Regions from separate parts of the Telluria sp. B2 genome, predicted to be linked through region 2. Evidence: predicted binding sites of a transcription regulator. Region 2 holds the regulator's gene; each other region holds the start of a gene.

Evidence for each region. Region 2 encodes LexA, which represses DNA repair genes until DNA is damaged. Its sites were predicted from a motif close to ACTGTATNNNNATACAGT; they were not measured.
Region 1: a site for LexA is predicted at 1,138-1,155, ahead of imuA (translesion DNA synthesis-associated protein ImuA). Genes of this name have one in related genera too.
Region 3: a site for LexA is predicted at 1,127-1,144, ahead of ACSUZJ_RS16385 (VRR-NUC domain-containing protein). Genes of this name have one in related genera too.

The regions. Positions count from the first base shown of each region.
Region 1 is NZ_CP196525.1:1,553,964-1,556,203, forward strand. Features, by position in the region: gene ACSUZJ_RS06945 (putative Na+/H+ antiporter) at 1-918, opposite strand, end outside; gene imuA (translesion DNA synthesis-associated protein ImuA) at 1,177-1,884, shown strand; gene ACSUZJ_RS06955 (Y-family DNA polymerase) at 1,814-2,240, shown strand, end outside.
Region 2 is NZ_CP196525.1:1,736,292-1,738,531, forward strand. Features, by position in the region: gene ACSUZJ_RS07750 (tetratricopeptide repeat protein) at 1-133, shown strand, start outside; gene lexA (transcriptional repressor LexA) at 434-1,069, opposite strand; gene rpsF (30S ribosomal protein S6) at 1,301-1,687, shown strand; gene priB (primosomal replication protein N) at 1,731-2,024, shown strand; gene rpsR (30S ribosomal protein S18) at 2,067-2,240, shown strand, end outside.
Region 3 is NZ_CP196525.1:3,686,362-3,688,601, reverse strand. Features, by position in the region: gene ACSUZJ_RS16385 (VRR-NUC domain-containing protein) at 1-1,113, opposite strand, end outside; gene ACSUZJ_RS16380 (hypothetical protein) at 1,216-2,079, opposite strand; gene ACSUZJ_RS16375 (M15 family metallopeptidase) at 2,185-2,240, shown strand, end outside.

The sequences.
Region 1 (2,240 bases), 180 kb from region 2:
CATGCCGCCAAGCACCACCAGGCCTGCCAGGAAAAAGCCGACCAATAAACCTTCCTTCAGGATCAGCGGATCCTGGTGCCGTTCGTATGCACGGGTGAAGCCCAGGAACAGCATGAACAGGCCGAGGAAGAGCACCGGATGGTGAGCCAGCAGCACCACGGCGGCCAGGAAGGCCAGGTGGATCAGCGAGACCTTCAGCGGCACCGTCCTGTCTTCCGGGACGGCGGCGGCCGGCGCCAGGTGGCGGCGCAGCAGCAGGACGATGACGGTGGCGTTGATGAACACGGCCAGGGCCGCGCGCCAGCCGAAGTGGGTGAACATGTAGGCGCTGTCCCAGCCCCAGGTGCCGGCCACCATCAGCACCGGCGGCGCGGCATACGAGGTCAGGGTGCCGCCGATCGAGACGTTGACGAACAGGACGCCCAGCGCGCCGTATTTCAGCGCCTCGGGAACGCCAGGCCGGAACACCTGGGGCGCCAGCATCAGGGCCGCCAGCGTCATCGCCGCCGGTTCCGTGATCAGGGAGCCGGCCAGCGGCACCAGCGCCAGGCCGAGCCAGGCCAGCGCCACCTCGGTGCGCACCGGCGCCAGGCGCGCCGTGGTGCGCAGCAGCGCGCGCACCGCGTCGAGCACGGGACGCGAGGCGGCGATCACCATGACGGTGAAGACGAACAGGGGCTCGGTGTAGTGGCGCGACTCGGCGTAGTCGATGGCGGCATCGGGACCGGAGACCAGGGCCATCGCCGCGATCAGGACGAAGGCCCAGAAACCGAACACGACCTCGACTTCGCCCAGCAGGTGGAACAGGCCCGCGTGGCGCGGATGGCGGTCGGCCAGGATCTCGAAACCCTTGGCCGCGAAAGTATGGATGAGTGCGCAGGCGAACAGGATGGCGCCGACCAGCTGGATGGTGGTCATGGCTGGCCTCGGTCTTGCGTTGTGTACGACGGGTAGAAGAGAGCTACGGACATTGTCAGGCGAATAATGAGGGAAGCGCCATTATTTCACCTTTTGATGCAAGTCGGAGAGACGGGAGGCGGCTCCTTCGTAGAGCGTAGGCTTGCGCGGGCACAGGGACAAGGTGAAATCCTGCATGGACAGAATATACACATCTTGCCAAAAGCTGAACGACCGAGTACTGTATATCCATCCAGTACTTTTGCATTGCCCCTAATCATGTCTTGCTTACAACACCATGCTGCGCCGGAAGAATTGCATCCTTCGCTATGGCTCGCCTCGCAGCTCGCGCGCGCCGGCACGCGCTGTGTCGACACCGGACACCCGGTGCTGTCGAAGCAGTTGCCGGGCGGCGGCTGGCCGACCGGCACCCTGGTCGACCTGCTGCTGCAACAGCCCGGCATCGGCGAAATGCGCCTGCTGCGTCCGGCCCTGGCCGAGGTGGCGGCGCGCCGCATCGTGCTGCTGCAGCCGCCCCATCCGCCCCAGGCGCTGGCGCTGGCCGCGCTCGGCGTGCCGCCCGCGCAGCTGATCTGGCTGCGCAGCAGCCGCACCAACGATGCGCTATGGGCGGCCGAGCAGGTGCTGCGCAGCGGCAGTTGCGGGGCCTTGCTCTTCTGGACCAACCACGTGCGCGGCGACAGCCTGCGCCGGCTGCACTTGGCGGCGCAGAGCGGCGAAACCCTGTTCTTCATGATGCGCCCGCTCGCCGCCGCCCAGGATTCCTCGCCGGCGCCGCTGCGCCTGTCGCTGCGGCCCGCCGCCGGCGGGCTCGAGCTCGGCTTCGTCAAGCGCCGGGGGCCGCAGCGCGACGCGCCCCTGTTCCTTCCACTCACTCCTTCTTTGCTCCAACGTCATGCGTTTGTGGATCGGCCTGCACCTGCCCCTGTTACCGCTCGAGGTCTTCAGCCCGAACTGGTCGGGTGACGCCGGCAGCGTCGTGCTCGAGCAGGAGCGCGTGCTGGCGGCGTCACCGGCCGCGCGCGCCGCCGGGGTCAGTCACGGCATGCGCCGCGGCGGCGTCCTGATGCTCATGCCCGAGGCGCGCCTGCACGTGCGCGCGCCCGAGCGCGAAGCCGAGGCCCTGCACGCGGCGGCGCTGGCGCTGCTGCAGTACACGCCGCTGGTCACGGTGGCCGAGGAATCGACCCTCCTGATCGACATCGGCGCCAGCCTGCGCCTGTTCGGGGGCGTGCGCGCGCTGTGCCTGCGGGTGCGGGCCAGCCTGCGCGCCCTCGGCTTTACCGGCGTGCTCAGTTGCGCGCCCACCGCGCGCGGCGCCT
Region 2 (2,240 bases):
AGAAGCCAAGGTCGGCGCCAAGATGGTGCTGGCCGACGTGGCGGTCTGGCGCGGCGCGACCGAGGCGTATATCGCCGAGCACAATGCGATCGTGACCAAGGCGCCGAAGGACGAGTCGGTGCGAACGAAGTAAGGCCGTGTTGGAGTAAAAAAGGCCGCGTCAGCGGCCTTTGTTTTTCGTAGGGTGGACACCTGTGTCCACGCTGTAGGACGGATGAGCTGCCGCAAAGCGTCGCGTAGCCCCGGCCGCCAATCTGCCGGCAGAGCGCCCGGCCTGCTCGCCTTGTACCGCGTGGACACAGGTGTCCACCCTACAAAACCGGGGCCAGGGAATGAGCTGGCGATTCGCAGGCGTCGTACCGCGTGGGGTCGAGACCCCACCCTGCAAAATCAAAAAAGGCCGCATCAAGCGGCCTTTTCTTTCATCTGCGGCTCAGTGCCAGCTGCGCATCAAACCCACAGCCAGCCCCTCGAGGGCGAACTCGTCGTCCGGCTCGACGCGGATCACCTTGAAGTCCGGATTTTCCGGCAGCAGTTCGATCACGTCGCCGGTCTTGCGGTAGCGCTTGACGGTCACGTCTTCGCCCAGGCGGGCCACGACGATCTGGCCGTTCTTGGCGCTGTCGACCTTCTTGACCGCCAGGAAGTCGCCGTCCATGATGCCGGCGTCGCGCATCGACCAGCCGCGCACCTTCAGCAGGAAGTCGGGGCGGGCGCCGAACATGGCCGGGTCGACGTTGTAGGTTGCTTCCACGTGTTCCTGCGCGAGGATGGGCGAACCTGCCGCGACACGGCCGACCAGGGGCAGCGACATCAGCAGGGCAGGGGGAATGGCCGGGACGGCCGGCTCCGATGCCGCGCCGATCAGGCGAATCCCGCGCGAGGTGCCCGAGACGATCTCGATCGCGCCTTTGCGCGCGAGCGCCTGCAGGTGCTCCTCGGCCGCGTTGGCCGACTTGAAGCCCAATTCCTTCGCGATCTCGGCGCGGGTCGGCGGGAAGCCGGTGTTGTCGATCGCTTCCTTGATCAGGTTCAGGATCTGTTCTTGCCTTGCAGTGAGCTTGAGCATGGGTGTACCACTGGTTATCGATTCAGACTGTATTTTTGTACAGTGCTTCTGTAAATGCAAGGGAAATCGTTGTTTTCGCTGGAATTTCCGGACGGCTGCTGTCGCGAAAGGGGTACGCCGGCCGCCGATTGTGTTGCTGCCCGCTTCGGGTTATAATTGCAGGCTTTCCCTTCCCACACTCGTCTTGACGCCGAGGTGGGCATTTGTTTAAACGTCCTCAAGGAGTGTTGCATGCGTCATTATGAAATCGTTTTTATCGTCCACCCGGACCAAAGCGAGCAAGTCCCGGCGATGATCGAGCGTTACAAGACCACGGTGACCAGCCGCGGCGGTAACATCCATCGCGTGGAAGACTGGGGCCGTCGCCAGATGGCTTACCAGATCCAGAAGCTGCCGAAGGCACACTACATCTGCATGAACATCGAGTGCGACAACGAGACCCTGGTCGAGCTGGAAACCGCATTCAAGTTCAATGATGCCGTGCTGCGTCACCTGACCGTGAAGATGAAGAAGGCTGAAACCGCTCCGTCGCCAATGATGAAGTCGGTACAGCGCGAAGACGCAGCCAAGAGCCACCGCGCAGAAGCTCCGGCTGCTGCCCCGGCCGCCGCTGCCTAAGGTTTTTCGCCAGGATCGTGAACGGGCTCAGGCCCGCTGAGAAGTGAACCAGCTACAAGTCGTCGCCACCATCGCTGAACGCGACGTACTGCGCTATACCCCCGCCGGCGTGCCGGTCGTGTCCGCAATCCTGCTGCACAGTTCGCAGCAGGTCGAGGCAGGGGTGCCGAGGCTGGTCGAGTTCGAGATTGCCGCGTTCGCCGCGGGAGAGATTTCGGGCCGCTTCGCCAGCGCCGAGCTGGGCGCCGCCCACCAGTTCACGGGCTTCCTGGCCAGGAAGAACCGCAACAGCAAAGCCCTGGTGTTTCACATCATTGATTTCAGTGCTGCCGCTTAAATTACCCAGCGGCCCACCTTTTAGATATACAGGAGCCTCAAAATGGCATTCGGTAAAAAGTTCGACAAAAACAAAGCCAAAGAAAAACTGAAGCGCAAACAGCAGAACCCGCTGTTCAAGCGCAAGAAGTTCTGCCGCTTCACCGCCGCCGGCGTGGAACAGGTCGATTACAAAGACGTCGACACCCTGAAGGACTTCGTCCAGGAAAACGGCAAG
Region 3 (2,240 bases), 2.0 Mb from region 2:
CACCGGCGCCTCCTCGCAGGCCAGGTGCTCGCGCACCACGCCCTCGACCCACCAGTCGCCCGCCGGCATCGGCAGGCAGACGTCGAGGCGGACGGGCTCGATGCGCCGCGCGATGGTCTTCGGGTGGCCGAGGCGGCGCGCCAGGCGCGGCCCGATGCGCAGCAGGTGCTGGCGCTCGGCGTCGCTCTCCGGCGCGCTCTGGGCCGCGCTCAGGAGTTCCCAGGCTTCGTTGTAGCGTTCGGCCTTTTCCAGTACCCGGATCGCCCGTCCCCGGGCGCCGGGAAAGCGGCAGCGCGCAAACAGCGCGTGGGCATTCTCCCAGTCCTTCTGCTTTTCGTAGTGCTGGCCGATCTGGAACAGCAGCTTTTCGCGCCGGCTTTCCAGCCAGTCGTTGTGGAAGGCGTGGCTGGGCAGGTCGCGCGCGATGTCGTCCAGTGGCTCCAGGCCCTCGGCGAAGCGCTCCTTGCAGGCGTGCATCTGGAGGTAGTGGTCGATGTCGCGGCGGTCGCGAAAGCCGCGCGAGGCTGTCGAAAACTCGACCTGTTCGTAGCGGAACAGGCCCAGGTCGGACAGCACGAACTCGGTCCAGTCCTGGTGGAGGTTGCCGAAGAAGACCAGGCGCAGGCGGTCGCATAGCGGCTTGACGTGGATGCGCAGGGCCAGGTCGTCGCAGTCCGGGTGCCAGGCGGAGAAGGCGCGGTCGTCGGCGAATGCGGCGCGCAGCGCTTCGAGCTGCTCGGCCTTTCTTGCGGTCTTCTGATGCAGATGGGGGCCGAAGGCGGCGGCGATCTCGGGTTTCGCCAGCAGGTCGAACAATTCGTCGAGGGAGATGACGGGATCGCGTTCGACCCAGCCGGTGGCGAGCAGGTGCTGGGCCGCCTCGACCGGGCAGCCGATCTCGGCGTAGCGCAGCTTACTGGCGCGAAACAGCGTGCCCTTGCGCATGACCATGCGCACGAACAGGGCGCGCGCCGGCTGCGGCAGCGCGGTAAATGCTGCGATAAAAGCCCGTTCCTCGTCGGTCAGCAGGTCGTCGTAGCGCTGTCCGATCCAGTCCAGGACGCCCTGGAAATTGTCCAGGTAATAAAACTCGTTTTCCAGAACCCTGTTCATTGCGAGACGCGACACTGTGCTTCTATCCAGTATAGCGCCACGCCGTGTCATCGGCCCAGCAGTTTCAGCGACGAAACCCTTGGGCCGTGGTTTTTTGCCACATCAGGGCTTGGGCGGTGGCGCCGGGCATTTCGCGCCTGTGCACGCTGCCGCCGGCGCACGCTCGCCACGATGGCGCTCCGAGTGCTGGATGATGGCCGAGATCAGGGCAACGTCGTTGTCGACCGCGGTGTCGGCGCTGCTTGCCTGCGCGTTCTTGCGGTTGCGCGCCGATGTCTTGTCGGCAACGGCGGTGCGGGCCGGCGGCTTGGCGGCGCGCGCCGCGGGGCGCTGGGCTTTCTCGGCTTTGTCGGTTCTCCCGGCTTTCTCGGCTTTGTCGGTTCTCCCGGCTTTCTCCGCCTTGACGGCCCTGGCAGGCTTCGGCGTCCTGTCGGCCTTCTCGACCTTCGCCGGTTTCTCCGTCTTCTTCGCGCTCTCCACGCTGGCGGTTTTCGGTGCCGGCGCCGGCTTCGGCAAGCTTGCCGCTTCGGCCTTCGGCACGGGCGGCGCCTGCTTGACCTGGACCGCGGGTTTCGCGGCGCTGGTCTCTTCCGGCGGCAGCATGACCAGCGGCGGTGGGCCGGCAGGCCGGTCCTGCGGCTGGTCGACGATGAGGGCGGCGGCCGGCGCTTCGGCAAGCTGCACAGGTACAGGCTCGGGCGGGGCCGCCTCGGGAGACAGTGCGGGCGGGGACGGCGGCGCCGGATTTTCGACGACGCGCTCGGCTTCGACCTGCATGGCCGTGGCGGTGGTGTGGTTGTCGTAGGCCAGCCAGGCGACGACACCGACCAGGATGCCGGCGAACGCGGCCGCGGTGCAATACCAGGCCAGGCGTGGGCTCGAGATGCGTCCGCCCACGCGCCGGGCCGAGTCGCGCTCGAGCATGGCAAGGATGTTTTCCTCGCCGGCGGTACGGCGCGACGACATCAGGTTCGGTCGTGTCGAGGCTGCTTGATTTTCGTCTGTAGGGCGCACGGCATTACTCCTAAGATTGCGTTTTCAATCCGATTAGAAACAATCTGGGGGAAAGCCATGCTGATCTTTCTCGCACTTCTGTACTTTTGTGTCACCTGCACCGTGATCTGGCT